Regions from separate parts of the Bradyrhizobium sp. S3.7.6 genome, predicted to be linked through region 2. Evidence: predicted binding sites of a transcription regulator. Region 2 holds the regulator's gene; each other region holds the start of a gene.
The links. Region 2 encodes PhoB, which activates phosphate uptake and scavenging genes when phosphate is short. Its sites were predicted from a motif close to TGTCATNNANCTGTCAT; they were not measured.
Positions count from the first base shown of each region.

Region 1: the regulator PhoB is predicted to act here: its motif matches at 2,133-2,149, upstream of ACVJ5M_RS16910 (UDP-2,3-diacylglucosamine diphosphatase).
Region 3: the regulator PhoB is predicted to act here: its motif matches at 2,044-2,060, upstream of phnC (phosphonate ABC transporter ATP-binding protein).

Region 1 is NZ_JBSSEQ010000001.1:3,591,588-3,595,417, forward strand. Features, by position in the region: gene ypfJ (KPN_02809 family neutral zinc metallopeptidase) at 1-292, opposite strand, end outside; gene ACVJ5M_RS16900 (Lrp/AsnC ligand binding domain-containing protein) at 670-915, opposite strand; gene thiD (bifunctional hydroxymethylpyrimidine kinase/phosphomethylpyrimidine kinase) at 1,146-1,946, shown strand; gene ACVJ5M_RS16910 (UDP-2,3-diacylglucosamine diphosphatase) at 2,173-2,985, shown strand; gene ACVJ5M_RS16915 (glycosyltransferase family 4 protein) at 2,985-3,830, shown strand, end outside.
Region 2 is NZ_JBSSEQ010000001.1:350,616-354,445, forward strand. Features, by position in the region: gene ACVJ5M_RS01750 (GcrA family cell cycle regulator) at 215-727, shown strand; gene phoB (phosphate regulon transcriptional regulator PhoB) at 963-1,670, opposite strand; gene phoU (phosphate signaling complex protein PhoU) at 1,686-2,402, opposite strand; gene pstB (phosphate ABC transporter ATP-binding protein PstB) at 2,414-3,235, opposite strand; gene pstA (phosphate ABC transporter permease PstA) at 3,232-3,830, opposite strand, start outside.
Region 3 is NZ_JBSSEQ010000001.1:187,090-190,919, forward strand. Features, by position in the region: gene phnE (phosphonate ABC transporter, permease protein PhnE) at 1-63, opposite strand, end outside; gene phnD (phosphonate ABC transporter substrate-binding protein) at 140-1,075, opposite strand; gene phnC (phosphonate ABC transporter ATP-binding protein) at 1,135-1,944, opposite strand; gene ACVJ5M_RS00990 (LbetaH domain-containing protein) at 2,119-2,790, shown strand; gene ACVJ5M_RS00995 (alpha-D-ribose 1-methylphosphonate 5-triphosphate diphosphatase) at 2,787-3,830, shown strand, end outside.

The DNA of each region.
Region 1 (3,830 bases), 3.2 Mb from region 2:
TTGTCGTGAATCCTTCACCGAACAGGCGAGCCCGCATGAAGCTGCCAACCTCGATCTGTTCAGTTTGAGCCTCGCCATGACGTTGGAGCGGCTGGACGGTTATTGGCTCGTGATAGCCGACCGTCATTTCCGTCGGAGGAGTAAATACAACTGAACCCGGACCAATCTTGTCGACTTGGTTACGGAGGATGGCAGCGGGGTCTATCGGTGCTGGGCGAACTGCCCAGGCTAAGCCGCCTGTGCAAAGCGCCCAGACAGCAACAGCTATCGAAACAAGCGGTCCTTTGGGCATTGCCGGCCCCCGGCGCTCACGATCCGTGCGAAAAGAGCATTCCAGGGTTGTATGTTCAATGAAATGTTTCACACTTTGCGCGCGGCATAAGTGCACGCGATCGGGCCGCCGAATTGTTCCTCCGCGGACCTAAGCGCGTGGGCTACGAAGCAAAGGCTCCAACCACTTGGAGACTATCCGTTTTTTGAACGGACATTGGCGCGATGTCGACGCGGCCGTCATCGATGAAGCGAGTTGGGCCTTGCCAGCGCGAGAGGGGGCGAGCGCTGGATGATGCATGCGATGGTCAAAATCCGAAGAACTCACTTTGAGCACAATTGGTCCGCTGCGCTGTCTCGGAAGCGGACTTCCCATCCGGCCCTCTGTGAGTGCACACCCTAGCTCGCGCCAAACGCCTTGAAGGTGATGATGGTGAGGGTGTCCTGGATGCCCGGCAGCACCTGCACCTTCTCGTTGATGAAGTGGCCGATGTCGGTGTCCTTGTCGACGTAGAACTTCACCAGCAAATCGTAATGGCCGGCCGTGGAGTAGATCTCGGAGGCGATCTCGGCTTCGGCAAGCGCGTTGGCGACCGTGTAGGACTGGCCGAGCTTGCATTTGATCTGGACGAAAAAAGGAACCATTGCAGTCACTCCGAAGCATATCTGGCGGCTAGAGCCATTTCCGCTCCGATGAAATCGGAACGGGGCTCTAGATTCTAGTTTTGACGCGTTTTCTTCACGCGAACCGGTATCCACTTCGCTCGAAAACGCTCTAATAGGCCAAAACCGGCCGGATTTAGCAAGCGAACTTGCGGGCCACCGGGGTGCGCGCTAGGACGGGTGATGGTCTCAAAAACGCGGAAAATCGCCCCATGACGACGCCCGTGGCGCTCACCATCGCCGGCTCCGATTCGAGCGGCGGCGCCGGCATCCAGGCCGACCTGAAGACCTTTGCCGCGCTCGGCGTCTATGGCGCCTCCGCGATCACGGCGCTGACGGCGCAGAATACGCGCGGCGTCACCGGCATCCACGCGGTGCCCGCCGAATTCGTCACCGCGCAGATCGATGCCGTGTTTTCCGATCTCGAGGTCGGCGCGGTGAAGATCGGCATGGTGGCGCAGGCCGCCAGCATCGATGCGATCGCAGCGGCGCTGTCGCGCTGGAAGCCGGGGCATATCGTGCTCGATCCCGTGATGGTCGCAACCTCGGGCGATCGCCTGCTCGCCGCGGAGGCCGTGGAAGCCCTGCGCAGGAAGCTGATGCCGCTGGCGTCGGTGATCACGCCCAACCTGCCCGAGGCCGCGGCTCTGCTCGACGAGCCCGTCGCGACACGCGAGGCCGAGATCGAGAGCCAGGGGCGCCGGCTGCTGGCGCTGGGCTGCCGCGCGGTCCTGATCAAGGGCGGGCACGGCGAGGGCGCCGAAAGCATCGACTATCTCGTCGAGGCCGAGAACACGATCGCGCTTGTGGCGCCGCGCGTCGCCACCCGCAACACCCACGGCACGGGGTGCTCGCTGTCCTCGGCCGTCGCGGCGGGGCTTGCCAGGGGCGAGGATCTCGCGCGGGCCGTGCGGAACGCCAAGGCCTGGATCAGCGCAGCGATCGCGGCCGCCGACCGCTTCAGCGTCGGCCACGGCCACGGGCCGATCCATCATTTCCACAAATTTTACTGATCCGGGCCGCGAGCGCACCGCCAGCGGCGCGCGGGACCGCCGCCGTTAACTTGTTCAGCCATCGGTTCCGGGGTCTTGCGGAGGCCGTTGCGGCGTCATGTCGCCTGATTGTCGCATGCGACTGATATTCGCGGGGCGGGCGAGGCGAGGTTTGATTCGTATCCGAGGGTGCCTCAAAGGTTCATTGGTCATCCCCCTGTCACGGGATATTGTTACAGGCTGTCGCATGGGAAGTTACGATGTGAGTGACGAGGGCCCTGAAAGGCGCTTTCGCACGTTGTTCATCTCCGACGTTCATCTCGGAGCCCGCGGTTCTCAAGCCGACCTTCTGCTCGACTTCCTTCGCTACCACGATGCCGATACGATCTATCTCGTCGGCGATATCGTCGACGGCTGGGCGCTGAAATCGAGCTGGCACTGGCCGCAGTCGCATAACGACCTGGTCCAGAAGCTGCTGCGCAAGGCGCGCAAGGGCGCCAAGGTCATCTACATTCCCGGCAATCACGACGAGTTCCTGCGCAACTATTACGGCACGCATTTCGGAGGCATCGACGTGGTCGAGAACACCGTCCACACCGGCGTGGACGGCAAGCGCTATCTCGTCATCCACGGCGACATCTTCGATCTCGTGGTGCAGAACGCGCGCTGGCTCGCCCATCTCGGCGACAAGGCCTACGACTTCGCGATCCAGATGAATCGCTTCGTCAACTTCTTCCGGCGCATGTTCAAGGTGCCCTATTGGTCGCTGTCGCAATGGGCCAAGCAGAAGGTCAAGAACGCCGTCAACTATATCGGCGCGTTCGAGCAGGCGCTCGCCGCCGAAGCGCGGCGTCACGACGCCGACGGCGTGATCTGCGGCCACATCCACTATGCCGTGATCCGCGACGAGGCCGGCATCCGCTACATGAACTGCGGCGACTGGGTTGAGAGCTGCACGGCGCTGGTCGAGCATGACGACGGTCATTTCGAGATCATCACCTGGGCGGATCAGGCGCGGAAGCCGGCACAGGTCCCGCAGGTCGCAGCAAGGGCCGCTTGATGCGCATCCTGGTCGCGACCGACGCCTGGCACCCGCAAGTCAACGGTGTGGTTCGGACGCTGACCAAGCTCGCAGACGCAGCCAAGGGGTTCGGCGTCGAGTTCACGTTCCTGACGCCGCAATCGTTCCGCACCTTCGCAATGCCGAGCTACCGCGACGTGCGGCTCGCCATGCCGCGGCCGGCGCGAATCGCGAAGCTGATCGAGGAGGCGCGCCCCGACAGCATCCACATCGCGACGGAGGGGCCGATCGGCCTGATGGTCCGCCGCTACTGCCGCCAGCGCAAGCTGCCGTTCACGTCCAGCTTCCACACCCGCTTTCCCGAATATGTCCGCGCCCGCGTGCCGGTTCCGGAATCCCTGATCTGGCGGGCGCTGCGCCGATTTCACGCGCCCAGCCGCGCCGTGATGGCGGCGACGCCTGCGCTCGCCCGCGAGCTTGGTGAACGTGACTTCGACAACGTCGTGCTGTGGCCGCGCGGCGTCGACACCAGCCTGTTCCACCCCCGTGGGATCGACCTCTGCCTGCCGGCGCCAGTGTTTCTCTCGGTCGGCCGGATCGCGGTGGAGAAGAATCTCGAGGCGTTTCTCGATCTCGATCTGCCCGGCACTAAGGTGATCGTCGGCGACGGCCCGGCGCGGGTCGCGCTGGAAGAAGCCTATCCGGATGCGATCTTCCTGGGCGAGAAGCACGGCGAGGCGCTGGCGGCAATCTATGCTGCGGCCGACGTGTTCGTGTTCCCCAGCAAGACCGACACGTTCGGCCTGGTCCTGCTGGAAGCGCTCGCCAGCGGCCTGCCGGTCGCGGCCTTCCCGGTGAAGGGCCCTCGCGACGTGATCGGCGAT
Region 2 (3,830 bases):
TGAGTCACGCCATATTGTAGCGTTTGGCTTGTCAGATACGACATCTCGTGCAGCAGTTCTGATCCTCGAAGTCCTCATGTACCGGCGTAAGCGTTCGGGCGCATCTGGTGCGCCCGGCGAGCCTTAAGGGATTCTGGCGGCACGGGTTTTTCGAAGCTTAGGCATTCGCCGTGCGGCCGCCAGGATGGCAGGCGCCGGCGAAGGAAAGGGTGCAATGACCGTTTTGACCTGGTCGGATGATCGCGTCGAGCAGCTGAAAAAGCTCTGGGAGGCCGGACTTTCGGCCAGCCAGATCGCCGCTGAACTCGGCAATGTGACCCGCAATGCCGTAATCGGCAAAGTGCACCGGCTCGGCCTGTCGGGCCGCGCCAAGAGCCCTTCATCGGCAGCGCCGCGGCCGCGCAAGGCGCGCCCCGCCCAGCACATGATGCGGGTGACACGCCCGATCGCGCGCGGCAACACCGCGCTGGCGCAGGCCTTCGAAGTCGAGGTCGAGGCCGAACCGGTCACCTACGACAACGTCGTGCCGATGAGCCAGCGGCTGTCGCTGCTGGAGCTGAACGAGGCCACCTGCCACTGGCCGGTCGGCGATCCCTCGAGCCCGGATTTCTTCTTCTGCGGCGGCAAGGCGCTCTCCGGCCTGCCCTACTGCGCCCAGCACTCGCGCGTGGCGTATCAGCCCGCGGCCGATCGCCGGCGCGCGCCGGCGAAGCCGGGTCCGCGCTGAAGTCGTTCTGAGCTCAGAAAGGAGCCGTCACACGATGGCGGCTCAACAAATCCGATGTCGTCCCGGACAAGCGCGCCTCGAGCGCGCGCAGATCCGGGACCCTTAACCACCGCAAGATGTGGCTACGGGGACTCGGAGTTACCTTTTCACAAAATAACCGCTCGCTGTGGGTGTCCCGGACCCGCGCTTGCGCTTGTCCGGGACGACACCGAGAGTGTGGCCGCAGCTCACCGAGCTACGCCTGCTCCGCCTTCGCAAAGCGATCGTCCAGTGCGTAGCCCGCGCCGCGGACGGTGCGGATCGGGTCCTGCTCGCGGCCGAGATTGAGCAGCTTGCGCAGGCGGCCGATATGGACGTCGACGGTGCGCTCGTCGATGTAGATGTCACGGCCCCAGACGCTGTCGAGCAGCTGCTCGCGCGAGAACACGCGGCCGGGATGCTCCAGGAAGAACTCCAGCAGGCGATATTCGGTCGGACCGAGATCGATCGGCCGGCCCGAGCGCGCCACGCGGCGCTTGTCGCGGTCGAGCTCGATGTCGCCATAGGCGAGCACGGTGGCGAGCCGCTCGGGGCTGGCGCGCCTGAGCAGGCCCTTCACGCGTGCCAGCAGCTCCGGCACCGAGAACGGCTTGACGATGTAGTCGTCGGCGCCGGTCGCAAGGCCCCGCACCCGCTCGCTCTCCTCGCCGCGCGCGGTGAGCATGATGATCGGGAGCTGCTTGGTCTCGGGCCGGGTGCGCAGCCGCCGGCACAGCTCGATGCCGGAGAGGCCCGGCAGCATCCAGTCGAGCACGATCAAATCGGGGATGTGCTCCTTGAGGCGGGTGTCGGCGTCGTCGCCGCGCATCACCGTCTCGACGTCATAGCCGTCGCCTTCGAGGTTGTAGCGGAGAAGCTCGGTGAGAGCTTCCTCGTCCTCAACCACCATAATGCGTGCGCCCATGGTGTTCGTCGCTCCTTAAGTGTTCGGGACCGTCGTGGCGAAGGTCGTCATGTCGCCCTTCGGCCGCTTGTCGGTGATCGCCTGGCCCTCGATCATGTAGAACACGGTCTCGGCGATGTTGGTGGCGTGGTCACCGATGCGCTCGATGTTCTTGGCGCAGAACATCAGATGGATGCAGAACGAGATGTTGCGCGGATCCTCCATCATGTAGGTGAGGAGCTCGCGGAACAGCGAGGTGCAGATGGCGTCGACTTCCTCGTCGCCCTTCCACACCGCCATCGCCGCCGGCAGATCGTGCGCGGCATAGGCATCCAGCACCGACTTGACTTGTTGCTGCACGAGGTCGGTCATGTGCTCCAGACCGCGGAACAGCTTGAGCGGATGGAAATCCGTCTCCAGCGCCGCGACGCGCTTGCCCATGTTCTTGGCGAGGTCGCCGATCCGCTCGAGATCGGTCGCGACGCGCATGGCGCCGACGATCTCGCGCAGATCCACCGCCATCGGCTGGCGGCGCGCGATGGTGAGAACGGCGCGCTCCTCGATCTTCTTCTGGAGCGCGTCGAGCTCGGCGTCGATGGTCACGACGCGCTGGCCGAGCGCGACGTCGCGGCGGATAAGCGCGTCGACGGAATCGACGATCATGCGCTCGGCGATGCCGCCCATCTCGGCGACCAGGCGCGTGAGCTCCTGGAGGTCGGTGTCGAAGGCCTTTGCGGTATGTTCAGAACCCATGTTCCGTCTCCTCAGCCGAACCGGCCGGTGATGTAATCCTGCGTGCGCCGGTCGGTCGGCGACGTGAAGATCTTGCTGGTGTCGTCGAACTCGATCAGCTCGCCGAGATACATGAAGGCGGTCTTGTCGGAGACGCGCGCCGCCTGCTGCATGTTGTGGGTGACGATCGCGATCGTGTAGTTCTCGGACAGCTCCTGGATCAGCTCCTCGACCTTGGCGGTCGAGATCGGGTCGAGCGCCGAGCAGGGCTCGTCGAACAAGATCACCTCGGGCCGCACCGCGACCGTGCGGGCGATGCAGAGGCGCTGCTGCTGGCCGCCGGAGAGCGACAGGCCGGAGGCGTTGAGCTTGTCCTTGACCTCGTTCCACAGCGCGCCACCGCGCAGCGCCTTCTCGACGCGGTCGTCCATCTCGGACTTCGAGATCTTCTCGTAAAGGCGGATGCCGAAGGCGATGTTCTCGTAGATCGTCATCGGGAACGGCGTCGGCTTCTGGAACACCATGCCGACGCGGGCGCGCAGCAAATTGAGGTCCAGCTTGGGGTCGAGGACGTTGGTCTGGTCGAGCATGAGCTGACCGGTGACGCGCTGGCCCGGATAGAGGTCGTACATCCGATTGAAGATGCGCAGCAGGGTCGACTTGCCGCAGCCCGACGGGCCGATGAACGCCGTGACGCGGTTGGTGCCGAGCGCCAGATTGATGTTCTTCAGCGCGTGGTGCTCGCCGTAATAGAAATTGAGGTTGCGCACCGTCACCTTGGCCGGAGCTTCGGGCAGCACCGGCGCCTGGGGCAAACCACCGGCCGCGCTCATCGATACGGAAAGATCACTCATTTTGCGGTCCTCTCGGCGCTCAGAATGCGCGCGCCAATATTCAGGGCAAGAACGGTCAGGGTGATGAGCAGCGCGCCGCTCCAGGCGAGCTGCTTCCAGTAGGCGTAGGGGCTCTGCACGAAATTATTGATGGTGACCGGCAGGTTCGCCATCGTCTTGTTCAGACCCAGGCTGAAGAACTGGTTCGACAGCGCGGTGAAGAGCAGCGGCGCGGTCTCGCCGGCGACGCGGGCGGTGGCCAGCATCACGCCGGTGATGAGGCCCGAGCGCGCCGCGCGATAGGCGATGCGCTTGATCACCAGCGAGCGCGGCAGGCCGAGCGCCGAGGCCGCCTCACGCAGTGCGTTCGGCACCAGCAGCAGCATGTCCTCGGTCGTGCGCAGCACCACCGGGATGACGATCACCGCAAGCGCGAGGCAGCCGGCAATCGCCGAGAAGCCGCGCATCGGCACCACCACCGCACCATAGATGAACAGGCCGATGATGATCGAGGGCGCCGAGAGCAGGATGTCGTTGATGAAGCGGATCACCGAGGTCAGGCGGTCGTTGCGGCCGTACTCGGCGAGATAGGTGCCGGCGAACAGACCGAGCGGCG
Region 3 (3,830 bases), 160 kb from region 2:
GCGATAGGCCGCGTTGAGCACGGCGAGCTGCTGCTCGGGGAGGATCGAAACCGCGACGGTCATCTGGCCAGGGAAGGTAGTCGATCAAAGAGAAAGAGCCGGGTCCATCGACCCGGCTCCAGTGCTATCGTCCCGAAACTCAGGACGCCTTCTTCTTACGCAGTGCATCGACGAACTTGATCAGCTCGATCGTGCCATCCCAGTCCTTGGTGGTGGCGGGATGAAAACCCTTCTTCTGGCCGTCCTGGAGGCGATCGAAGGCCGCCTTGTCCTTGGCCGGCGCGTCGAAGAACGCCTTGGCGATCGCCGCCTTGGCATCTTCCGGCAGGTCGGAATTGTAGGCGTAGGGGCCGTTGATGATCGGCGCCGACTTGTGGATGATGCGGAAATCGTCCTTCTTCATCGGCGAGCCGTCGGCATTCTTCAGCATGCCCTTGGTCAGCATCTGCGCCAGCGTGGAATCGTCATCGCTGGTCCACTGGTTGGCCGCAACGTCGACCGTGCCCTGCGCCAGCGCCAGGATCGCGTTCTCGTGGCTGCCGGTGAAGACGACCTTGCTGAAATAGGTGTCGGCATCCGTGATGCCCATCTTGTCGAGCTCGAAGCGCGGCACGTTGTTGCCGGAGGTCGAGTTCGGATCGACGAGGCCGAGGTTCTTGCCCTTGAGCTGGTCGACGCTCTTGTAGGGGCTGCTCGCCTTGACGAAGAACACAGAGTAGTAGCCGGTCGAACCGTCGGCGTTGATGTCGTTGGCGAAGGCATCGGTCTTGACGCCGGTCAGGCGGGCGCGGGCGAATGACGCCGAGCCGTAGCTGGCGATATAAATGTTGCCGGCGCGCTGGCCCTCGATGACGGCGGCGTAGTCGTTGGCGATGCGCAGCGTGACCTTCACGCCCAATTCCTTGGAGAGATAGTTCATGAACGGCGCCCAGCGCTCGGTCACGCCCGAGGCGTTTTCCGCCGGAATGACCGCGAAGGTCAGTTCGGGGTATTTGGCTTTCCAGTCGTCGGCGGAGGCCGAAGTCGTGAACGCGAGCGCGGCGGCGCCGGCAAGAACCAGTCTGCGAGTGATCATGATACCCTCTTCATCGGTTGGGGTCGGTTGACGCAAAAATTGGCAACTACAGGCGCAGCTCAGGCAGCCGCGGCCGTTCCGAGCGCCGGCACACCCTCAGGCACCGGCACGGGCATTCCGCCCATGACGTCGGAGGCTTCGAGATCGTAGAGCTCGCGCGCGACGTCGTCGGTCAATTCGGCAGGCGCGCCGTCGAACACCACGCGCCCCTGCGCCATGCCGATCAGGCGATCGCAATAGCTGCGCGCCAGATCGAGCGAATGCAGGTTGCAGAGCACGGTGATGCCGAAATGCTTGTTGATGCGCAGCAGCGCATCCATCACGATCTTGGTGTTGCGCGGGTCGAGCGAGGCGATCGGCTCGTCGGCGAGGATGATGTCGGGCTGCTGCACCAGTGCGCGGGCGATCGCAACACGCTGCTGCTGGCCGCCGGAGAGCTGGTCGGCGCGCTGGGCGGCGAGTGAGGCGATATCGAACTGTTCGAGCGCCGACATCGCCAGCGCCTTGTCGTGCTCGGGCCAGGTCTGCGTCAGCGAGCGCCAGGCCGGCATCGTCGCGAGGCGCCCCATCAGCACGTTGGTGAGCACATCGAGCCGGCCGACGAGGTTGAACTGCTGGAAAATCATCGCCGAGCGCGCCCGCCACTGCCGCAATTCCTTGCCGCGCAACGCGGTGACGTCGAGGCCGTCGAACAGGATGCGGCCCTGCGTCGGCGTCGCCAGGCGATTGATCATGCGCAGCATGGTCGACTTGCCGGCGCCGGAGCGCCCGATCACACCGACGAAGCCGCCGGGGGAGATTTGAAACGAAGCGTCGTCCACCGCGGCTTTTGCGCCGAAGCGGCACGTCAGACCTTCAACCACCAGCATAGAGGGCTCCAGAGTAGCTGGCTGCCACCGCTAGCGCCGGCACTTGACACTTGTGTGACACGCGGATCGCGCTGCGGCGATCCTACACACCTCTTCCCCTGTCATCGCATCGTCATGACGTTGTCATCAGGGCACTCGAAGAGGTACGCCCGCCCTCGACCTATCGGATGTAGCATGGCCGGCAAAACGCTCTCGGTTCAACCGACCATCGACCCTTCGGCGAAGCTGCATGAGACCAGGCTCGGCACCTATACCGAGGTCGGTGCGCGCACGATCCTCACTGAAGTCACGATGGGCGATTACTCCTATGTCGTGAACGACGCCCAGATCACCTACACCACGATCGGAAAATTCTGCTCGATCGCGGCGATGACGCGCATCAATCCCGGCAATCATCCGATGCATCGCGCCACGCAGGCGCATTTCACCTATCGTTCCAGCGCCTACTTCGAAGGCGAGAGCGACGACACCGAGTTCTTCGACTGGCGGCGCCAGCATCACGTTCATATCGGCCACGACGTCTGGATCGGCCATGGCGCGATCGTGCTGCCCGGCCGCAACATCGGCACCGGCGCGGTGATCGCGGCGGGCGCCATCGTCACCAAGGACGTGCCGGCCTACACCATCGTCGCCGGCAATCCGGCGCGCATCGTGCGGCGGCGGTTCTCGGAAGACGTCGCCGGACGGCTGGCCCAACTCGCCTGGTGGGACTGGGATCACGACAAATTGCGTGAAGCACTGCCCGATTTCCGCAAGCTCGGGATTGAAGATTTCCTCTCGGCATATGAAGCACGGGCAAGCTCCCTCACCCGTTCCCCTGCCAGCAAACGAAGCGCGGTCGCTTGACAGACATCTTCCTTGAGGGCGGCCGGGCCCTGATCGGCTCCGAGCTCGTCGAAACTTCCATTCTGGTGTCCGGCGCGGACATTGCGCAGGTCGATGCCTCTCGCGGCCGTGCGCGGCTGGCGATCGATGCGCGCAACCTGCTGGTGCTGCCCGGCATCGTCGATCTGCATGGCGATGCCTTCGAGCGCCAGATGATGCCGCGCGCCGGCGTCGACTTCCCGATCGACGTCGCGCTCGCCGACAGTGACCGCCAGGCGATCAGCAACGGCATCACCACCGTCTTTCACGCCACGACCTGTTCGTGGGAGCCGGGCCTGCGCAGCGCCGGCAATGCGCGCGCCCTGATGGAGGCGATCGAGCGGCAGCGCCCGCAATTCGCCGCCGATACCCGTTTCCACCTGCGGCACGAGACCTACAATCTCGAGGCCGAGGCCGAGATAAGCCAGTGGCTCGCCGAGGGCCGCGTCGACCTGTTCGCCTTCAACGACCACATGGACGGCACCGTTGCCGACATGGCCAAGCCGCGCAAGCGCAACCGCATGGTGGAGCGCACCGGCCTCTCGGGCGAGGAATTCGACCGGCTGGTCGAGCGTGTGCTTTCGCGCGCCAGTGAAGTGCCGGCTTCCGTGTCGCGGCTTGCCGCAACTGCCCGCGCGGCCGAGGTGCGGATGCTCTCGCATGACGATGCGACGCCGGCGATGCGGCAGGAGTTTCGCGAGCTGGGCGCTGACATCGCGGAGTTTCCGATCAGCGAGGAGACCGCGCGAGCGGCCGCGGCCGCGGGCGATGCGATCGTCTACGGTGCGCCGAACGTCGTGCGCGGCGGCAGCCATACCGGCTGGACCCGGGCATCCGACATGATCGCGAAGGGGCTCTGCTCGGTGCTGGCGTCGGACTATTACTATCCCGCGCAACTGCTCGCCGCGTTCCGCCTCGCCGCCGACGGTGTGCTGCCGCTGCCGAAGGCCTGGGATCTGGTCTCTGCGGGACCAGCGCGCGCGACCGGCCTTGCCGATCGCGGCGTGCTCGCAGAAGGATGC